DNA from 4 places in the Paenibacillus sp. LRG-1 genome. Region 1 is predicted to be linked to each of the others. Evidence: riboswitches for the same ligand, from Rfam matches in the RefSeq annotation. Region 1 holds a riboswitch; each other region holds the start of a gene.
What was found. A riboswitch is a leader RNA that binds a small molecule or an ion and turns the genes downstream of it on or off. The one in region 1 is predicted to bind thiamine pyrophosphate.
Positions count from the first base shown of each region.

Region 2: it holds a riboswitch for thiamine pyrophosphate, as region 1 does, so the genes downstream of both, tenA (thiaminase II) here and thiC (phosphomethylpyrimidine synthase ThiC) in region 1, are expected to answer to the same signal.
Region 3: it holds a riboswitch for thiamine pyrophosphate, as region 1 does, so the genes downstream of both, ACUUJN_RS04675 (ECF transporter S component) here and thiC (phosphomethylpyrimidine synthase ThiC) in region 1, are expected to answer to the same signal.
Region 4: it holds a riboswitch for thiamine pyrophosphate, as region 1 does, so the genes downstream of both, ACUUJN_RS02260 (ABC transporter substrate-binding protein) here and thiC (phosphomethylpyrimidine synthase ThiC) in region 1, are expected to answer to the same signal.

Region 1 covers NZ_CM170126.1:831,966-837,213, reverse strand. Annotated here, with positions in the region: gene ACUUJN_RS03740 (YitT family protein) at 1-5, opposite strand, end outside; gene ACUUJN_RS03735 (hypothetical protein) at 512-664, shown strand; gene thiC (phosphomethylpyrimidine synthase ThiC) at 788-2,632, opposite strand; TPP riboswitch at 2,820-2,932, opposite strand; gene ACUUJN_RS03725 (IclR family transcriptional regulator) at 3,088-3,831, opposite strand; gene ACUUJN_RS03720 (alpha/beta hydrolase) at 4,130-5,167, shown strand.
Region 2 covers NZ_CM170126.1:4,669,920-4,675,167, forward strand. Annotated here, with positions in the region: gene ACUUJN_RS20590 (NAD-dependent malic enzyme) at 1-1,063, shown strand, start outside; TPP riboswitch at 1,156-1,258, shown strand; gene tenA (thiaminase II) at 1,395-2,084, shown strand; gene thiM (hydroxyethylthiazole kinase) at 2,159-3,001, shown strand; gene thiD (bifunctional hydroxymethylpyrimidine kinase/phosphomethylpyrimidine kinase) at 2,998-3,828, shown strand; gene thiE (thiamine phosphate synthase) at 3,825-4,538, shown strand; gene ACUUJN_RS20615 (aspartyl-phosphate phosphatase Spo0E family protein) at 4,483-4,650, opposite strand; gene ACUUJN_RS20620 (helix-turn-helix domain-containing protein) at 5,043-5,248, opposite strand, start outside.
Region 3 covers NZ_CM170126.1:1,035,606-1,040,853, forward strand. Annotated here, with positions in the region: gene ACUUJN_RS04665 (polynucleotide kinase-phosphatase) at 1-948, shown strand, start outside; gene ACUUJN_RS04670 (TatD family hydrolase) at 969-1,766, shown strand; TPP riboswitch at 1,811-1,920, shown strand; gene ACUUJN_RS04675 (ECF transporter S component) at 2,170-2,766, shown strand; gene ACUUJN_RS04680 (ABC transporter ATP-binding protein) at 2,766-4,229, shown strand; gene ACUUJN_RS04685 (energy-coupling factor transporter transmembrane component T family protein) at 4,204-4,995, shown strand; gene ACUUJN_RS04690 (methionine ABC transporter ATP-binding protein) at 5,135-5,248, shown strand, end outside.
Region 4 covers NZ_CM170126.1:498,549-503,796, forward strand. Annotated here, with positions in the region: gene ACUUJN_RS02240 (TatD family hydrolase) at 1-530, opposite strand, end outside; gene ACUUJN_RS02245 (ABC transporter ATP-binding protein) at 523-1,473, opposite strand; gene ACUUJN_RS02250 (ABC transporter permease) at 1,518-2,294, opposite strand; gene ACUUJN_RS02255 (MTH1187 family thiamine-binding protein) at 2,291-2,584, opposite strand; gene ACUUJN_RS02260 (ABC transporter substrate-binding protein) at 3,003-4,046, opposite strand; TPP riboswitch at 4,238-4,347, opposite strand; gene ACUUJN_RS02265 (pyridoxamine 5'-phosphate oxidase family protein) at 4,618-5,052, shown strand.

The DNA of each region.
Region 1 (5,248 bases):
TTCATATATACTCTAATCCTTTCTCTAACATTTCAAAGGATGAATCGCCAGATGGATTGGCTGACTCTTGTTGCCAAAATACGCTGACAACCAGTTCATGGTATCTACTACCAAACATAAAGTCAATACAACTTTGACACTTTAATTCGCCACCAGACTGCCTCAATCCTGACTTGGATTCCGCAAAATTCTCCTTTTACAAGGTTATTCGACAAAATAACACAATCCCGACTACTAAACTAAGAAAACGGGCCTCTAGCCCTTGTTTTAGACCTAGGCACATTTTCCTCTAAAACGACCATCCTCCTAATCGACATTTTGGACACATATGACCATCTTCCTGTTTTATGTCAAAAGCGTTTTACTTTGAAAAAATGTGGGTATAATGATTGAAACATTACCAAGCAACCTACATAGCATCACGACATCAAGTACATACAAATAGTCCTATACAGACGTTCTAAGCAACTCAATCTGAATTTGACAATATGGAATTGGAGGAATGACCTACATGAATACAATGAACTTAACCGTCCACACCCTGATGCCCTTTCACCACCAATACCAACGTGCCAACGCGGTGAGTATGCAGAAGAAAGAAGATAGCTCGGAGAAGAAGCTCAGCTTTCAGGACATTTTGAATGAAAAAATGGGTAAAAAATAAGGCGCCGTTTATCCGGTTGCAATATCCCACTTTACATAAGCTAAAAAGCCGTAGTTTCCTACATCGACTGTAGAGAACCACGGCTTTTTTTAGTTCATTTGTTCCTAAACTCACACGTTCGTTTTACTGACCGCCATCCCGATACTGCTCTGCCTTCTCACGCATCCCGGCAGCTACTGCTTCTTGAGTGTTCAGCCCCTTATCCGCTGCATAAGCGCGAATGTCCTGCGTGATGCGCATACTACAAAATTTGGGACCACACATCGAGCAAAAATGTGCTTCCTTGGCGCCCTCTGCCGGTAGCGTTTCATCATGGTAGGACAAGGCCCGCTCGGGATCAAGCGACAGATTGAACTGGTCCCGCCAGCGGAACTCAAAGCGTGCTCTGGACAAAGCATCATCCCGCTGCTGTGCCCGTGGATGACCCTTCGCCAGATCGGCAGCATGTGCCGCAATTTTGTAAGTAATGACACCCTCGCGGACATCATCCTTATTCGGCAGACCCAAATGCTCTTTAGGCGTAACATAGCACAGCATGGACGTCCCGAACCAACCGATCATCGCCGCCCCGATGGCTGAGGTAATATGATCATATCCGGGGGCAATATCCGTCGTGAGTGGCCCCAAGGTATAGAAAGGAGCTTCCTTACAAATCTCCATTTGTAAATCCACATTCTCTTTGATTTTATGCATAGGGACATGTCCTGGCCCTTCAATCATGACCTGAACATCATGCTTCCAGGCGATTTGCGTTAGCTCGCCCAACGTTTCCAGCTCTGCAAACTGTGCTTCATCATTCGCATCATAGATGCTACCCGGACGTAGACCATCTCCGAGAGAAAAGGCCACATCATAAGCTTTCATAATTTCGCAGATTTCTTCAAAATGCGTATACAAAAAATTCTCCTGATGGTGCGCAAGGCACCAGGCTGCCATGATCGACCCACCACGGGATACAATTCCCGTCATTCTATTCGCCGTCATCGGTATATACCGCAGCAATACACCCGCATGAATTGTAAAATAGTCCACTCCCTGCTCCGCCTGCTCAATCAGCGTATCGCGATACAGCTCCCACGTCAGCGCTTCTGCTTCGCCGTTCACCTTTTCAAGTGCCTGATACAGCGGTACAGTCCCAATCGGTACAGGAGAATTCCGAATGATCCATTCACGTGTTGTATGGATATTACGGCCTGTGGACAGGTCCATAACTGTATCCGAGCCCCAACGCACAGCCCAGGTCATTTTCTCCACTTCCTCCTCGATGGAGGAGGTAACCGCAGAATTACCAATGTTCGCATTGATCTTCACGTGAAAATGACGCCCAATGACCATTGGCTCACTTTCCGGGTGATTGATATTCGAAGGCAAAATGGCTCGTCCAGCCGCCAACTCCTGCCGTACAAACTCAGGCTCCACCCCTTCGCGGATCGCCGCAAATTCCATTTCGGGCGTAATGATCCCTTGCCGCGCATAATGCATTTGCGTCACTGTACGACCTTGCGAAGCACGAAGCGGACGGTTGGTCACGCCGGGAAATTCAACTGTCTCCCGTTTGGAGCCAGGTTTCAGTCCATTATCCTCCGGTTTGACGGCGCGTCCCTCGTAAGCCTCCACATCGCCCCGTTCCAGGGCCCAAGCTCGCCGTAATGGAGGCAGGCCCTGACGGATATCGACCTGATAGGCTTCGTCGGTCATGGGACCGCTCGTATCGTACACACGCAATGGCTCATGATGCTCCGTGCCCTGCGGCGTATGTGTAGGATGAAGAGCAATTTCGCGCTCTGGCACGGCAATGTCCGGCCGTGAGCCTTGAATATATACCTTACGGCTCCCTGGAAAGGGCGTTACCCCTCTGGCTTGCTCCCCGTTTGTCTTCTCTACCTCAACTTCTTTTGTTCCTACCAATCTTACTTCTGTTGATTTCAATTCTGTTCCTTTTGTTCCTTCTACTTCTGTCGGCTTCATTGTCCATTCCTCCCGTTTCGATGAAATGACACACCGATCCGGAACCATTCCCAGGGTGGCGCTGATCTATGCAAAAAAGCCGGTTCCCCAGGGAACCGGCTAATCTAACGAGGCAGCTATCCAGACAGTACGCATGTGGAATAATCCTATTCCAATGCGTCACCGTAGACAGCAGCCGCGTATACATTTCAATGGCCGATTACTTCCCTACGCTGGTATGATCCAGATCAGGTGCAAAGGGTCCGGAATCTTGCACGATTCCATCTCAGCCCGGCATTACAGGCTCCCCCAGTAACTGTGATACTTCTATTCACATGAGGCGGCTATAACAGATATCCCGCCATCCTTACCAGACTACTTTAAATTTATGGCTTTGGCAACCCTTCTAGGTTCCCTTTACCAAGGAGACGCTCCCCATCAAATCACTCTGCTTGCTTCAACTGTGTTCATTCTTGTTACGGAAGCATAAGCCCCATTTCCTTCGCCGCTTCAATCAAAATCGGAGCAAAGTCATGTAGCGTCTCGGGTGCAAGCCGACTGACCGGACCGGATACAGATAAAGCCGCAGTGACCTGTCCCTTCCGGTTTACAATTGGGGCAGCCACAGCAGCAGCCCCTGGCTCCCGTTCTTCATAGCTGGTCGCATAGCCCTTCTCGCGAATGTCCTGCAGCTGGGCTTTATAGACCTCCGGGTCTACTGAGGACGGCCATTCATCCCCGCTTAGCAGGGCTTCCAGCTCCTGCGGCGGCATAAAGGCTGCCAGCACTTTGCTGGAGGCCCCTACAGCCAGCGGCATACGCGCACCTACAGGCGCAACCCTGCGGATCGCCTGATTGCTCTGCACGGCTTGTATGCGAATACGCATGCTGCCGTCCCGTAAGTACAAGCTGACCGTCTCGCCCAGACGATCACGTAGTCCTTCCATTGCAGGCTGTAACAACACCGCCGGCTCGTCGCTTTGGGACAAGTGCGTGGATAGCTCCCAAATGCGGAAGCCAAGTCGATATTTTTCCGTTTCGGCATTCCGAACGACAAAGCCCCGATCCTCCAACGTAGTCAGCAGCCGATGAACCGTGCTTTTATGTAGACCAATTTTGGAGGCAATCTCCGTCAGGCCAAGATCCGAATCTGCGGTAAAACACAGCAGTATATCAAGTGCACGCTCTACAGCGCGAACGGTTAATTTACGGTCTTCCATCGTGAACCGCTCCTCTTGTATCCATATTCGTTTCACACTATGAAACATGGTTACATAAATTATATAGAATAGTCGCGGCTACTGTAAACCGATGTTTTTGTGACAACCATATTACAGAACGAGAACAAACATCGACAATTCTTTGCATCATTTTTACTTTTCCGGTTCAGGCGTTGACTTTGGATAATCCCCATCATACGATAATAGGTATCTATACGGATCTACACTACTATTTTCAAGTGGAATTATACCTAAATTCTATGAAACGAAGATCAATTTTATATAAGGAGGCTCTTACATGATTTCGACATCCCAGCGCAACGCTCAGCTACAGACCGCTGTTCAGGAGCCGTCCACCCCACTCTTTAATCCCCGTCTGCTGCGGTTCAAGCACGTTGTGATTGCTCTGCTGCTGTCGGTCGTCTTTTTTCTGTTGTTTTGTTTTATTGCCTTGCATGCTTACATCGCATGGGTACTTACGAATCCCACCGTTGCACCACTGTACTCTAATCCGATGCAGGCTAAAAGCATGCCTTATGAGGAAGTCAGCTTCCCTGCCAAGGATGGTAGCCGCATGGTACAAGGCTGGTATATCCCGGCGGACCAATCGCGGAAAACGATTATTTTCAGTCATGGCTATGGGGCTAACCGCGAAGAAAGCTGGATTCCCATGTATGATCTGGCGCATTATGCCCACAGTTTGAACTTTAATGTGGTCATGTTCGATTATGGATTTGCGTCACAAAACAGCAAAGCAGTCGCAACCGGAGGCAAAGCAGAATCCCAACAGCTCCTCGGAGCAATTCAGCTTGCGAAGCAACGCGGCTCGTCGGAGATTATCGTATGGGGCTTCTCCATGGGGGCAGGAACCGCTCTTCAGGCGGGCTTGCAAACCAAGGATGTGGACGCAATGATTTTGGACAGCACCTTCCTGCTGGAGCCAGATACGCTGTACCATAACATTCACAATCAAATTAATCTGCCAAGACATCCGTCTTTGGAAATTCTGGAGTTGCTGTTTCCAGTCTTGAACGGAACCAGCTTGCATCAAATTCCATATCAGGAAGTTAAAAAGGAAAACTATCCGTTCCCGATCATGTTTGTGCATGGTACACAGGATGAAAAAGCTCCTTATCCTATTGCGGAAAAGCTCGCTGCCAATCAAACCAACCCGCTTTCCAGTGTATGGATTGTTAAAAACGGGATACATGAGCTTATTTTCAGAGAGCACCCTCGTGAATATTTGCGACGGGTATCGACGTTTCTAAGCAGTGTACAGGAGCTGGAGGACAAGAAAACCATCGCTGATGCCCACAAACAAACGACTACGAAGTAAATTTTTCGAAGAACTGTATTCTATTCTTCGCCTGGAAGAAGCCTGCCTATGGACACTTAACCCGTGCCGTAGCTGGGCTTC
Region 2 (5,248 bases), 2.2 Mb from region 1:
AGTTCGCGGAGAAGCCTATAACCAGTTTATTGATACTTTTATCAGCAAAACGTTAGCGCAATTCCCGAAGGCGCTTTTACATTGGGAAGATGTGGGTAGCGTAAATGCGCGCCATATTATAGGAAAATACGGTCAAAGCATACTCACCTTCAACGATGATATACAAGGTACAGGAGCAGTGACCCTGGCTGCGATTCTTTCGGCGGTGGGTGTCACCAAGACTCCGCTGCGTGAACAAAAAATACTTGTTTTCGGCCCAGGGGCTGCAGGGATCGGTAACGCTGATCAAATTCGGGGCGCTATGATCGAGGATGGCCTTTCCGTAGATGATTCATTCAAGTCCTTTTGGGCCTTTGATTATCGCGGGCTGTTAACGGAAGATATGGAAGACGTATTGGAGTATCAGAAACCGTATGTGCGCAAAAAGGATGAAGTCAGCTCATGGACCCGGTCGGGTGACGGCAAAATACCGCTACTGGAGGTCATCCGTCAGGTGAAGCCTACGATATTGATTGGAACTTCCGGTGTAGCAGGTGCCTTTTCTGAAGAGATCATCAAGGAGATGGCAAAGCATGTAGAACGCCCGATCATTATGCCCATGTCCAATCCTACAAACCTTGCAGAAGCAGTACCCGAGGATTTGATCCGGTGGACAGATGGCAGAGCACTGATCGCAACCGGAAGTCCTTTTGAGCCCGTTACCTATAACGATACAAATTTTGAGATTGGACAGGCGAACAATGCCTTTGTTTTTCCGGGACTGGGTCTGGGTGCGATTGTGGTTAAAGCCAAAAGGATTACCCCTGCGATGTTTACAGCGGCAGCAGTTGCTGTTGCCAATGGTGTAGATTCGAATACGCCTGGCGGTGCGCTACTCCCTCATATCCGAAAATTACGCGAAGTTTCGTACGCTGTTGCGATTGCGGTTGCAAAAGCCGCGATTCAGGATCAGGTAGCGCAGGCGCACATTTCAGATGTGGAACAAGCTATACAAGATGCAATGTGGAAACCGAAATATGCCAAGGTCAAAGCAGTGGAAAGTGTAATTCATCACCCTCACTAAGCCCAAAATACCTAACTAGAGGAAATTTAATATTTTGTACACTATGTTTGACATAGCATATGAACGAATGTACAGTAATAGTCAAAAGAATAGAAGTCCACTAGGGGAGCCACTATGGCTGAGACAAGAGCGTATCTTGGACCCTTTGAACCTGATCTAGTTCGTACTAGCGTAGGAAAGTGGAGCCTTCGTATATAAGGTTTCAAGCGTTTTTTGCGTATTGGGCCTATTGTTGAAGCCGCTCCATTTTTCCGGGGCGGCTTTTTAGCGTTGTTCCGGAATTATATTCTTACAGGACTTCTTGCTCTTCAATTTAATGGAGGTGGGGAAATTGAGTTTTACACAAGAACTCCGTCGGCAGGCGGACGGCATTTTTCAAGCGATTTTTGAGCATCCCTTTGTGAGAGGTATTGCTGAAGGAAGTTTGACAAGGGGACAGCTGATTCACTATGTAAAACAGGACTTTGAATATTTGAACGCCTACATGCGGATATACGGCATCGCAATCTCCAAATGCACGAATCGGGAGGACATGGCTGTATTTAATGAACAAATCTCTTTTATTCTGCACAGCGAGGTTCATCCGCATCAAAATTTCTGTGCTGTCGCAGGGGTGAGCTATGAAGAGTTGCAGGGATATCCGCTCGCTCCGTCGGCTCATCACTATATCCGTCACATGCTGACGGTTGCGCATGAGGGCAGCCTGGGCGAGATCTTGGCTGTGCTGCTGCCATGTATGTGGACGTATGCCGAGATTGGTCGCAGGCTGCTGGATGAAGTAAAGCCGGATGAGTCTCATCCGTTCTATGAATGGATGGGCTTCTATGGAGACCAGCTTGATGATACAACACTCAAGTTCCGAGAACGTGTAGATGCTTGGGCGGAAGGCGCAACGGCTGCTGAGCGAGAGCGGATGATTGAGCATTTTATACTGAGCTGCCAGCTGGAATATAAGTTCTGGGACATGGCCTATAAGCAGGAAGAATGGCCGGTCCAGATACAGGCAGCGGTCTTGGAATAGTCAGCCTGGCAATTCGATGCGTGAAGTACAGTTAATGCCCTGTTGAACCACCAACTATAGAGAGGATAATCATTATGAGTACATGGGAAAAAAGTTATTCGGATCTCCTGACGAAGGTACAAAACAGCAAACCCCTCGTTCACAATATGACCAATGTGGTAGTCACTAACTTTACGGCCAACGGCCTGTATGCATTGGGCGCCTCCCCGGTGATGGCCTATGCACCCGAGGAAGTAGCAGACATGGCAAAAATAGCGGGAGCCGTCGTGTTAAACATCGGTACGCTGAACCGCGAACTGGTGGATGCCATGATCATTGCTGGACAATCGGCGAATGCACACGGTGTTCCGGTCCTGCTAGATCCGGTCGGTGCGGGAGCAACGAGCTTTAGAACTGAGTCGGCACTGCGAATCCTGAGAAAAGTCAAAATCTCATTGGTGCGGGGCAATGCAGCCGAAGTCGCGCATATTGTTGGAGAAGCGCGTGAGATTAAAGGCGTAGATGCTGGTGACAGTGCTGACAGCGGAAATGTCGATCTGGCAATTCGGGCTGCTCGAACGCTCAATACAATGGTTGTCATTACTGGAAAAGAGGACGTCATCACCGATGGGGCCGAAGTACGAATGATTAGCGGTGGAGACGCGCTGCTCACGAAGGTAACCGGAGCAGGCTGCCTGCTGACCTCTGTGTTAGGTGCCTTTGCAGCTGTTGAACCCAACCTGCTGCTCGCAGGTACAGCAGGCTTGGCATTTTACGGTGCAGCAGCTTCCCGAGCCGCAGCACGTACCGCAGAGCTGGGGCCCGGCAGCTTCCAGATTGCCTTTCTCGACGAGCTCGCCAAACTACATACAGGTTCGCTAGAGGGGCATGTCACTGTCCGTGAAGCCGGAACAACCACAGCAGGTGGTGCGCGATGACAGACGTTCGTGTACCCAGAGCACTGACGATTGCCGGTTCGGACAGTGGCGGCGGGGCCGGGATTCAAGCCGATCTCAAAACCTTTCAGGAGCTTGGCGTTTACGGCATGTCGGCTATTACGGCCATTACCGTACAGAATACTTTAGGGGTCCACGGCGTATATCCGCTGCCACAGGAAGCAACAGCGGAACAGATCGAAGCTGTAGGATTAGACCTTGGAGTGGATGCCCTGAAGACTGGCATGCTGTTTAATGCGGGCATCATCCGTCTTGTGAGCAAGCAGATTCGAAAGTTCGGCTGGAAAAAGGTCGTCGTCGATCCCGTGATGATTGCCAAGGGAGGCGCTGAACTGCTGCAACTGGAAGCGGTGCAGGCTTTGAAGGACGACCTGCTACCCTTGGCCCTGGTCGTTACACCGAATATCCCGGAGGCAGAAGCCCTGACAGGGATCAGTATCCATACGATGGAGGATCGCCGCGAGGCTGCGAGACATATTAGCAGTATGGGATCAAAATTCGTTGTGATCAAGGGTGGCCACGCTGACGAGAGCGAGAGCAGCGAACAGATTGTGGACCTACTCTTTGACGGAACCGCCTTTACAGAGCTGAGCGGCAAGCGAGTACGGACTGTTCATACACACGGAACAGGATGCACCTTCTCAGCAGCGATTACCGCGGAATTAGGGAAAGGGATGTCTGTACCGGAGGCTATCTCGAATGGCAAAGCCTTCATCCAGGCAGCGATTGAGGAACCTTTGCAGCTTGGACAAGGACATGGACCCACCAATCATTGGGCCTTCCGCCGTCGTCAGGAGATGCTGCTATGAACGGCAGAATGTTGTCAGAGGTGGTGCGCCGCCAGCTACAGATGTACCTGGTGCTTGGAAGCGTGAATTGCCTCGCGGAACCAGGCTGGGTCGTGCAAGAGGCTCTGGCTGGCGGCGCAACCATGGTCCAGTTCCGGGAAAAGGGTCTTGGCGCGTTAACGGGCGTTCCTATGTTCGAACTTGCGTGCCAGCTACAGGAACTGTGCCGTCACGCTGGTGTCCCCTTCATCATCAATGACGATGTGGAGCTAGCTCTTGAAATCGACGCCGACGGTGTTCACATCGGTCAAGACGATGAATACGCCGAATCCGTCCGCGAGCGAATCGGAAATCGAATTTTAGGCGTCTCTGCCCATACCATTGAGGAAGCACGTCGAGCCATCCTGCAAGGTGCTGATTATCTCGGCGTCGGACCCATCTATCCCACCATCTCGAAAGATGATGCCCATGCCGTACAGGGACCGGCAATTTTATATGAGATGCGTAAAGCGGGAATTGATGTGCCGATTGTTGGGATCGGAGGTATTACAGTGGACCGTGTTGAGGAAGTCGCACGTGCAGGTGCAGATGGTGTGGCGGTGATTTCAGCCGTGACACAGTCAGAACAGGTTAGAGGTGCGGTCAAGGAATTAAAGAAAAATATGGTATCATTTCTCAATGATCCGATCTACATGTTTGATAATGATTCAACAGATCATCCAGCTTTTTAGATTGTTCTATTACTTTGGGATGTGTTAAAAATCCATACTTTTTCTGGACCTGGTACAGTTTCTTCCTAGCTCGTTCGACACAAAGTAAAGTCACACCTTGGTTCATCAGCATGATCCCTCCTATATGTCATATTTTATGACAAAAAGACGTTTTTTGGATTTTCGAATGATGCGCCTAACAAAAAAAGAACATCCCAAAAGTTTGCATAAACAAAGATGCCCCTAAATCCACGTTAAAAGAGCCTCCGTTTCCACTAATTAAGTGGAACAGAGGCCCTTTTCATAAAAAGATCCAATGAATACAGAGCATACATGCCAATTCTGACCTAGAGATTAACCTTATTTTGTTGGCTCTCTAATAGTCGCTGAACTCCCCAAACTTGAACTAGTCGGTGAGAATTGTCTTTGTTTCTAGCCGTTTAAGCACCTCCAATTTGTACGTGAGGCGTTATTCTTTGATTTTGGTTATGCGACTGAACAGGCATTGCTAAAATAAACAAGAAGCTAGCTGCGATGACCAGCAGAATCATTTTTTTCAACATTGTCTAACCACACCTTTTCTAATAGTTTGAAATACTCTTCCCTTGTTTCGGGAAGCGCATGTGCTTGGAAATGTGCAAAAAGCCCTGTACAGTTTATAAAATAAGTCTCATTGTTTAGTAGGTGGGCTTTTACCAGTGCATATATTAAGTGTTTAAAGCCATCATTGT
Region 3 (5,248 bases), 200 kb from region 1:
CGGGCTATTTTGCTATTATTCAAAAACGAACAGGCCGCTGTTCAATATGTAGGCTACCCGACATTGGGCACGATCTATAGTCGGAGTGGGAGAGCTTTCTTTGAACAAAGCCTTGGGAAGCAAGTGATGGAGAAGCTGAATGTGGATTTACGGACTGCTGGATATTTTGAACGGAACCAGACGGATTTTGTATTGCTGGATGCGGAAATTGTACCGTGGAATCTCAAGGCTCGGGAACTGATTGCTGCACAGTATGCGCATGTGGGGGAGGCAGCTCTGTTGGATCGCAGTAAGCTGGTAGACAAGCTGAAGCAGGCGAAGGTTGCAGGTCGAGAGGTTGGAGACTGGTTGGAGGAAATGGAACAGAAGTACGCGAATGCCGTAACGTTTCAAGAGGCTTTTCAAAAATATTGCTGGGATGTGGACGGTCTGGATGAAATTCGTATTGCACCGTTCCATACGCTGGCACACAGCGGAAAGACTTTTTTCGACCATTCTCATATTTGGCATATGGAGCAAAACCGGGAGCTGGCTGGGCTGTCTTCCCTGTTTATGGAGACAGAGTATCGCGTTATCACGGACGAAGCAAGCGAGGAAGAGGTCATTCGCTGGTGGAACGAGATGACAGAGGATGGTCATGAGGGGATTGTGATCAAGCCGGAACGCTTTTTGATGAAAAATCGGGACAAGATGATTCAGCCTGCAATCAAGGTGAGAGGCCGGAAGTATTTGCACATCATTTACGGTATGGATTATCTTGCCCCTGAGAATTTAAAGCGTCTGAAGCAGCGTCGAACGAACAAAAAGGAGCGTCATGCCCTGATGGAAGGAGCGCTTGGTATGGAAGGCGTGGAACGTTTTGTCCGCAAGGATACGGTAGATCGTATTCATGAATGCGTCCTTGCCGCGCTATCTCTGGAATCGGAGCCGATTGATCCGAGATTGTAGTTTGCGAAGGAGGGATTGAGATGGAAAGGGGTACACCGTTAATTGATATTGGCGTGAACTTGATGCACCGTTCGTTTCATGCGGATCGGGAACAGGTGGTAGAGAGAGCCGCAGCTGTAGGGATTTCACCCCTGATTATTACCGGGACCAGTGTCCGTAGCAGTCGAGAGGCTTCTCAGTATGCAGCACGTTATCCGGGCAAGCTGTATGCGACAGCTGGCGTGCATCCCCATGATGCCAAAGACTGCAGCGCAGATACGATCCAGCAGCTCCGCCAGCTGGCGAGTCAGCCGCAGGTCGTATCCATAGGGGAATGCGGATTGGACTATAACCGTGATTTTTCGCCGCGTGATGTGCAGCGCCGATGGTTTGAGGAGCAAATCCAACTGGCGGGTGAGCTTAATATGCCGTTATTTCTTCATGAACGAGATGCACATGAGGATTTTGTTGCTATGCTGCGGGAGTATCAAGGGCTTGTCGATAAAGCAGTGGTGCATTGTTTTACAGGCACGGAACAAGAATTGCATACGTATGTAGAGATGGGACTGTATATCGGGATCACCGGCTGGATTTGCGACGAACGGCGTGGCAAACATCTGCGTGAACTGGTCAGAGATATTCCCTTGGACCGTCTGATGATTGAAACGGATGCACCATTTTTGACCCCGCGTAATTTGCCCGTGAAGCCTAAAGAAGGGCGTAATGAGCCCATGTATCTCGCTCACATTGCTGCTACGGTTGCCGAATGTACAGGCCGAAGCATGATGGAGATCGAAATCGCCACGACGGAGACAGCCAAACGTTTCTTCGGATTATAGGATTGTCAAAGCCATAGATGTGGTATATATTATAGTGAATTAAAAAAGCATTGTCGGGAGCTTGAGAAAGTCAGGCTGAGAGGGTGGCCCTTGCCACTGACCGTGAAATCTGATCTGGGTAATGCCAGCGTAGAGAAACCAAGAACACTATACAGGAATGCCGCTTGTTTCGCGGTTGTCGATAGATACAATGTATGTCCTAGCATTTTACCTTGACCCTGACTTTGGCTTGGTATCAGTGTAGTAGCTTAGACTACTGGTTATATAAGGCATATCGACGAATGATGTTTTGTATGGTGCTTCACCTTTTACTGCGCATAAAGCTTGCCTGGAGATTCAGCTCCAGACAAGCTTTTTTTTATGGCCAAGAGGCCAATTATAAGGATAAGGGGAGCACGCAATAATGAATACTGCTGTAAGAGCGTCCAAAGGGTTGAAGCTGACTGATATTTTGGTCACGATTGTGATCGCTGTTGTGTTCGGGTTAGTCTACAAAATATGGGGACCTGCCTATGATTTGATGAAACCATTCGGTTTACACGCCGAGCAACTGATGTATGGCATGTGGTTTATGGCAGGCACGTTTGCTTATCTCATCATTCGCAAGCCGGGTGTTGCAATTTTGGCAGAGGTGGCAGCGGCAACGGTCAGTGCTTTTTTGGGAAGCGAATGGGGGATGTCCACTTTGTACTATGGCCTGCTGCAAGGCTTGGGAGCGGAGCTATTTTTTGCGGCTTTTCTGTATCGGAACGCAAACCTGTGGGTTGCTTCGCTAGCTGCGGCCGGGGCGGCTGTCGCTTCTCTGATTTTAGACTTCAGCTACGGGTATATTGATCAGCTTTCGACCTGGAACTATGTTTTGTATATCGGTTTTCGCATGATTGGCAGCATTGTGATTGCCGGGGTATTCGCGTTCTATCTGGCTAGGGCATTGGAGGTAACCGGAGTCACGCGAAGTTTGAGACCCGCAACGGAACAAGATTATAAGGGGCTGGATTGATGAGCCAGGCAACCGAAGATGTGGTGGCTTCGATCACCCGTCTTCGGTTGAAATTCCCCGGTGAGCAGGAGCTGCTTTTTCACAATATGTCTTTGTCTGTCCGCAAGGGGGAAAAGCTGCTGTTGCTGGGACCGAGTGGATGCGGTAAATCAACGCTGCTCCAAGTGTTAAGCGGTCTGATTCCACGCACGATAGAAGTGCCTATGAAATGCGATGCTGCTGTAATCCCAAGTGTCTCAGGTATTGTATTTCAAGATCCTGATACGCAGTTTTGTATGTCATATGCAGACGAGGAACTGGCTTTTGTGTTGGAAAATAATCAGGTTCCTCGTGAGCAGATGCGATCCCGTATTCGCGAGCTGCTGATACAGGTTGGTCTATCAACGGATGATATACACATGCCCATTGGCAGCATGTCACAGGGAATGAAACAGCGGCTGGCGATTGCGTCTGTGCTGGCTATGGAGCCAGAAGTGCTTTTTCTGGATGAGCCCACGGCTTTGTTGGACGAGGAAGGCACTACACAGGTGTGGGATACCATTCGAAACATTTCGGTAGACCAGACACTGGTGATCGTGGAGCATAAAATTAATGAAATTGTCCATGATGTGGACCGGATTGTGGTGCTTTCTGCTCAAGGGGAGATCGTTGCGGATGGAAGGGCGGAAGAAGTATTTCATGGGCAGCGGCAGGCATTGTCCGAGTATGGCGTGTGGTACCCGGGAGTATGGAGTGAATCGTCTTCGCCGCGTTGGAGTGAATCAGTGACACAGCAGAATGGTACGGGGAATGGTACAGGGATTGATTTGCTGGAGCTGGAACATTTTAGTGGCCTCCGCGGTTTAAGTTCAGTGATTTATGTGGAGCATGCGCAGGTGAAGCCTGGCGACTGGATTGGCGTGGTCGGTGAAAACGGGGCTGGCAAAAGCTCACTGCTGCTCTCCATGATGCGCTTACTTCGCACACAGGGACGTTATAGCGTGCGCGGAATTGAGGCAGGCAGTACGGAACAACTGGCAGAGCGTATCGGGTTCGCGTTTCAAAATCCCGAGCTGCAATTCGTAGCACACACCGTACGAAAGGAACTAGAGTATTCGTTACCCAAGAGCTTGTTCACCGTTGAACAGTGCCGGGAACGGGTCGATCGGATGCTCGTACAGTTCGGACTGGAGCGGCTGGACGAGCGTCATCCGTATCAGCTTTCATTGGGCCAAAAAAGGCGGTTGAGTATTGCTACGGCTATGATCCGTGAGCCGGAAGTGCTGCTGCTGGATGAACCGACTTTTGGGCAGGATGCGCGTAATACCTTTGTCATGCTGGATATGTTGGAGCAGCTGAGAGCGGCAGGCACGGCCATTGTGATGGTCACGCATGACCCGGAAATTGTCCGTCGATATTGTACCAATATATGGCGGATTCAGAAAGGGGAACTCCAGTATGAACCTATCCTTTCCCCATCATAAAACATGGCTGCATCGCGTGAATCCGGGCCTAAAGCTTGTTATGTTTTCCATACTGTTTGTGGTCGTTATAGTCATCCATGATCCGAATGTCATGTTTAATGTTGCGTGTGCTATGCTGCTGCTGCTTGTCTGGTCAGGCCATCCATGGAAGCGGCTGCTGCTGTATGGATCTCCCTTTATATTGGTGTTTATTTCAACCTCAACGGGCATGATGATGTTCGGCAAAGGGGTGACGACCTGGTGGACATGGGGCCTGATCCATATTACGCAGGAAAGCTTTTATCGGGGTATACATCTGGGCTTTCGTGCGCTGAGTATGGCGGCGGTAGGGTTGCTGTTTGGTTTAACGACTCGTCCAGTGAACCTTTTTTATTCACTGATGCAGCAATGGAGGCTCTCTCCGAAGTATGCGTATAGCTTTTTGGCAGCCATGCGGTTGATGCCCATGATGGTGGAGGAATTCCAGGCATTGAGACAAGCCCATCGTATTCGAGGTTTACATCAGCATGTGTCCAAATGGAATATGTATGCCACGCTTCGCAGGTATGCAATTCCGCTGCTCGCTCAAAGTATCCGGCGTGCACAGCGAATTGCTATTGCCATGGAAGCCAAGGGTTTTACCAATGAAACCAAACGCACGTATTATTATGCGATTGGCTATTCGGCTGTAGATATTGTGTTCATATTCTATTTTGTCATCATGCTTACGCTGGCTTGGGGACTCGGTATCTGCTTTCCTTACGTGGGGGTGTGGGATGTGCGTTAATTGTTGTCAAAAGGCTTTGCCCGTTTTCTGCTCTGTGGTATATTAATGCAATGGGAATTGACGGCTCGTACAGACCCGCCTGGGCTGGCGGGCTTATTACATTTTCCCTGAGAAATGGATCATCAGGAGGCCAGGTTTCATGATTACGCTGCATCAGGTAAGCAAGCATTATACCACCTCAAGCGGCCAATTTCATGCGGTTCAATCCGTGTCCCTTCAAGTGGAGGAGGGGGAAATTCACGGTATCATAGGT
Region 4 (5,248 bases), 330 kb from region 1:
AGGTCACAGGCGATGTCTGCGTCCTCATAAACGGCGTGCAGGACAATGGGCTTGTTATGCTTGCTTGCAAACTGGATAAAGCGCTCTAGTAGCACTATGTAGGGAGCGAGGTCAAAAGGTGAACCGCTCTGTGAGGCTTCCAGCCGATTGTAATAGGGCAAGCCGACTTCACCCACGGCGACCATCTGCTGTACATGTTCGTCCATCCAGTTGAACAAGAGTTCAAGCTCAGCTTGCGGTGGAAGAGCCTGTTCGGGATGAAAGCCAAAGGCTGGTCGTACCAGCCCGGGGTAACGCTTGGCTAACTGCAGATTGGCTCGGCTGGAGCCCAGATGCATCGACACGGCTATCACGGCTTGGACGCTGCTATTGGCAAGTGAAGCGAGCAATAATTCCTGTTGTTCGGGCGGGTAGCTGTCTACATGAATATGCGCGTCGATCAATGGAGCGGGTCCAATTGCGGTCAAATCCAAGCCTGGCTTTGTTTGGCTGTTCCATTTCAATGCACATCGAACTTTTACGTCACTCATGTCGATTCAATCCATCTTCTGGGATATTCTTGTGGACGCTCTGAGCATTGTCCATGTCGCCGTCCAGTTTATGTTTTTCCTCGCGCATCCAGCTGGTCATGGTCCGCTTCCATTCAATAAAGAGCGGATCGAGGGTGATTTCTTCCCTACGCGGGCGGGGAAAAGGGACATCTACGACATGCACCACTGAAGCAGGTCGCGCCGACAGCACATAGATGCGGTCGGAGAGCAGCAACGCTTCTTCAATGCTGTGGGTAATAAACAGCACAGAACGGCGGTTCTTTTCCCACATCCGTAATAACCATTGCTGCATGTCTGCACGTGTCAGCGCATCGAGTGCGCTGAACGGCTCATCCAGCAGCATTAATTCCTGTGGGCTGAGCAGTGCGCGAAGAAAGGCTGCGCGCTGTTGCATTCCACCAGACAGCGTATGTGGATACGCCTTGGCGAATTTACCAAGTCCAACCTGTTCGAGCCATTGCAAGGCTTCTTTGCGACGCTCGCGTTCACTGGCGTACTGAGGGGGTACTGCTGTATTTTTACGTGGAGCATTTTCCTGCCCAAGCAGTACGTTGTCCAGCGTGGTACGCCACGGGAAAAGGGCGGGCTGCTGCGGCATATAGCTGATATGCCCACGTTCACCAGTCATGTCCCGTCCGTGCATACGGATACGTCCCTGCTGTGGTTTGAGTAGCCCGCCGATGATGTGAAACAGCGTGCTTTTGCCGCTGCCTGACGGACCAATGAGGGAAACGAATTCTCCTGGCTTGACTGTGAGGGATACATCCTGCAGTACGGGCAGTAGGCTTCGCTTTTCGCGGAAGGCGAGGCTGATCCCGTCCAATTCCAAAGCAGGAGGAGCGGTTGAAGGACTCTGCTGTTCCCCGGTTCGTTGTTCATTAGCCACGTTGTATGATGATAAGTCAGTCGGATGCAGACTCATACGCGCCACGTCCTTTCTTTGCTGTATGTAATTCAAGGAGGAAGCTACTCTCGATCGGGTTTCCAGCGAACCAGCCATTTCTCCAGTAGTAAAATAACCACAAACATGAGTAAGCTGAGTGCAACAATAATGCCGATGGCGGCAAAAATGAGGTCCGTGCGATAGGCCGATTTTTGCAGCAGCATATAATATCCAATTCCTTCACTAGCTCCGATCCATTCCGCAATGATCGCGCCCATCACACTATAGGTAGCAGCAATTTTAACGCCAGAAAAGACTTGCGGCAGGGAATGTGGCAGCTCCAGCTTCATAAAAATAGCCATGCGGCTTGCACCCGACATCCGCATATAGTTCATCATCGTACGGTCTGTTCGAGTCAGCCCGTCCATGGCAGCTACAGCCACAGGAAAAAAGCATACTAGGGTAATGACCATCAGCTTGGGCAGCACCCCAAAACCAAACCACACCATGAGCAGCGGTCCCAGGGCGATGATTGGAATGTTTTGGCTCAGGATAAGCAGCGGATACAGGGCGGATTTGAGAAAAGGAATCGTATGAAGAACGATGGCGATCAACAGTCCCGTTGCTGTCCCTATCGCGAATCCCGCAAGTGTCAGACGAATCGTAGCCCATGTATGGGCACCAAGCAGCGCTGTCTGGGCTATGCCCTCTTGTACGATGAGGGATGGAGCAGGCAGCAGCCAGGATTCAACATGCAAATAGGAAACCGCCCCCTGCCAGGCCGCTAAAAAGAAGAGGACCGCCACAAAGGGCGGCCATACGCTTTTCCACCAGGATGCGTTCTTGCCTTTCGGATTCATGGGCGATATTTCTCGGTCAGCTTGTTCATGCTGATGCCTTGTGGGTTATGTGCGATTTTGATCTGTGAAATGACGCTGGGACTGCCCGCTTCCGTCAAAGCTTCGTGCATTTCTTTAACCACTTTCAGCAACTCGTCGAGCTCGCCCTCCATGGTCGTATCCAATGGATTCACCTGATGTTTGACACCGGAGCGCTGAATGACCTCAATCGCCTTATCTACATACGGGTAAGAGTCCTCGTTATTAGGAGTTTTAGGGATTACTTGAATACTGAGCAGTGTGTTAGCCATGCAAATTCACCTGTCCTTTATTTGGAGTGTTATTAAAAAAATATGGTGGTTTAAGGCGGGGAGACCGCTTCGCGTTTCATTTGATCTTACGATCGCTGCGCTTCTCCAGATTCAAATGAACCACTACGCTGCCAACCGCCTTAAAAGCACCCTATTTTTAAAGCTGGTTTGTGTGGCATTTTTAACACACAAGCGCACCTACTTAGCGCTTAGATAATATGAAAAGCTAAAGAATAAACCAAGTAGAACGAGAACGAAGTGGGCGGAATGGTGCTGTACAAGCGTTAGCGTTCGCCTTTGTACCCAGATATTCATAAAAGAAATCTGGGTACAGCAGCGATGGGAAGCACCATCCGACTGCGTAGTGGCGCTTTGTTCACTTCTCTAGATCAGTCTTATTTAGCGTTTTAACAAATGATCAACGCTTGGGCAGGAAACCGTTTGTGAAGGCTTTATCGACTTCCAAAGGCTTGCTGAGCAGCTTGCGTTCGTACATCCAGTCCGAATAGTTTTGCCATACCTCCGGTTTTTGCACACCCCATTGCGCGGCATCGTCCTGATAACGCGGGCTTAGCCATTTTTGGCTGGCAAGCACCAGTTTTTTATCCAGCTCCGGTACAGCTTTGCTTAAGATGTCTGCGGCTTCTTCCGGATGAGCGATAGTGTATTCATAGCCTTGTGCGGTAGCGTCCATGAACGCTTTGACCAGCTCGGGATCATTTTTTATTGTCTGTTCGTTGCTCACAATTACAGGTGTATAGTAATCGAGGCTTTTGGAATAATCTTTTACATACAGCATATCCAATGGCTCACCTCGAAGCTGGGCCTCGATTCCGGTCCATGCGTAGAAAATCCAGGCAAAGTCGATATCCCGCTTCACGGCTGTAAAATAGTCTGCATTGCCCATGTTGATGATCTTCACTTTGCTCACATCGCCTTTGTCTGAATCCATGATGGATTTCATGACCGCTTCTTCTACGGGAGAGCCCCAACCGCCGTATTTTTTACCTTCAAAATCTTTCGGGCTCTTAATTCCACGATCTACCGGGGCTGCGAAGCCTGAGGTATTATGCTGAATCACCGCAGCGATGGATACAAGCGGCACGCCTTGCGTACGAGCCTGTGTGACGCCTTCTTGGTAGCTGATACCAAAAGGTGCAGCATTAGAAGCAACCATTTGATCAGCTCCGCCTGAACCAGGTTGAACAATTTGGACATTCAAACCCGCTTTTTCGTAAAATCCTTTGTCCTTAGCGACATAGAGTCCCGTATGATTCGTATTGGGTGTCCAGTCGAGCACGACTTTAACATCTTTGAGCCCCTTTGCCGGAGTAGACGTTTGAGTGTCGGTAGCGGGAGCCGCTTCTTGGGATGTGGGGGGACTTCCACCGCAAGCGGTCAGGGTCAGGGCCATGAGCCACAGACTGATCAGTCCCAGGCTTAATATTTTCATGCGCTTCATCGTTGTGTTCTCTCCTTTAATTACCCGTTATCCGTCCAATCAGACAGCTTAAGTTCCCCATTTTCTAAAAATAACATCTGCCGGACGCGATCTTTCCAACAACATAATCTTCAACAAAAAAAGCGCCCCGAGTTTCCGGGACGCTTGCGCTTGTATATACCAAAGTAAGGGATGGTCCTATGTAAAAAAGGCACATCTTGCTTAAGCATTCCTACGCTGGCATTACCCAGATCAGGTTGTAAGGGTCAGTGTCTTGGGACACACTCTCAGCCGGCCGATTCCAGCACCCCTGGCATTGTATGGTTTAATGGGTTCATTTATTCGGGTTTACTACGACGATTATATGCCTTGAATGCGGGTCTGTCCAGCATGAAGGGAGAGATGACGGTTCATTTGCCGAACCACAGGGTACACTTTTACTGTGAGCTTTGATCTGAAAATGAGCATGAATCAATTCGATTCGATCCGGTCATGTTATTTTCAGAACAGCTACGCAAGTAGGTTCAGATGGGCTGGTGCCCAATGGCGTGGCCGTAGAGAATTCTAATTCGTGAAAAGGAGTTGTTGTACTGTGGGTAAAACGGAAACATTGGATCGCAACCAACTGGAACAAGCCATTGTGAAGGCTTTGGATAACAACAAATTTTGCTCGTTAGGTACGGTAGAGGGTGGCAAACCGAAAGTACGCTATATGGCCCTTTTTAACGATGGAATGAACATTCATCTGGCGACAGATCGCAAAACTCATAAAGTGGATGAGCTAAAGGACAATCCGAATGCTTATCTGCTGCTGGGTTATGAAGTTGGCGGTACGAAGGAAGTCGTAGAAGTGGAGGCTACCGTCCAGATCACAGCTGATGAGGGGCTGCGCAAACAAGTGTGGAACGATTCCTTGAAGGAATGGTTTTCCGGACCGGATGATCCCGATTATGTCATTCTGGACGTGAATCCGACACGCATTGAGTATGTGGGTCAGCAAACTGAGCGCCAAGTGTGGAATAAATAATAAGAATATAAATGGACAAACCAGTAAATCTCCGAGTTTTTTAGGAGGTTTGCTGGTTTTTATTTTTGAGAAAATTAATTATTTTTTCATAAATAATTTAAGTAAATGACTACTCTTTTATCTGGCGTTGGATTAAAATAGAAATGGTGGGTTCAAGGCTTACATATATGTGCAAAAGTATGTATATGAGGCATAC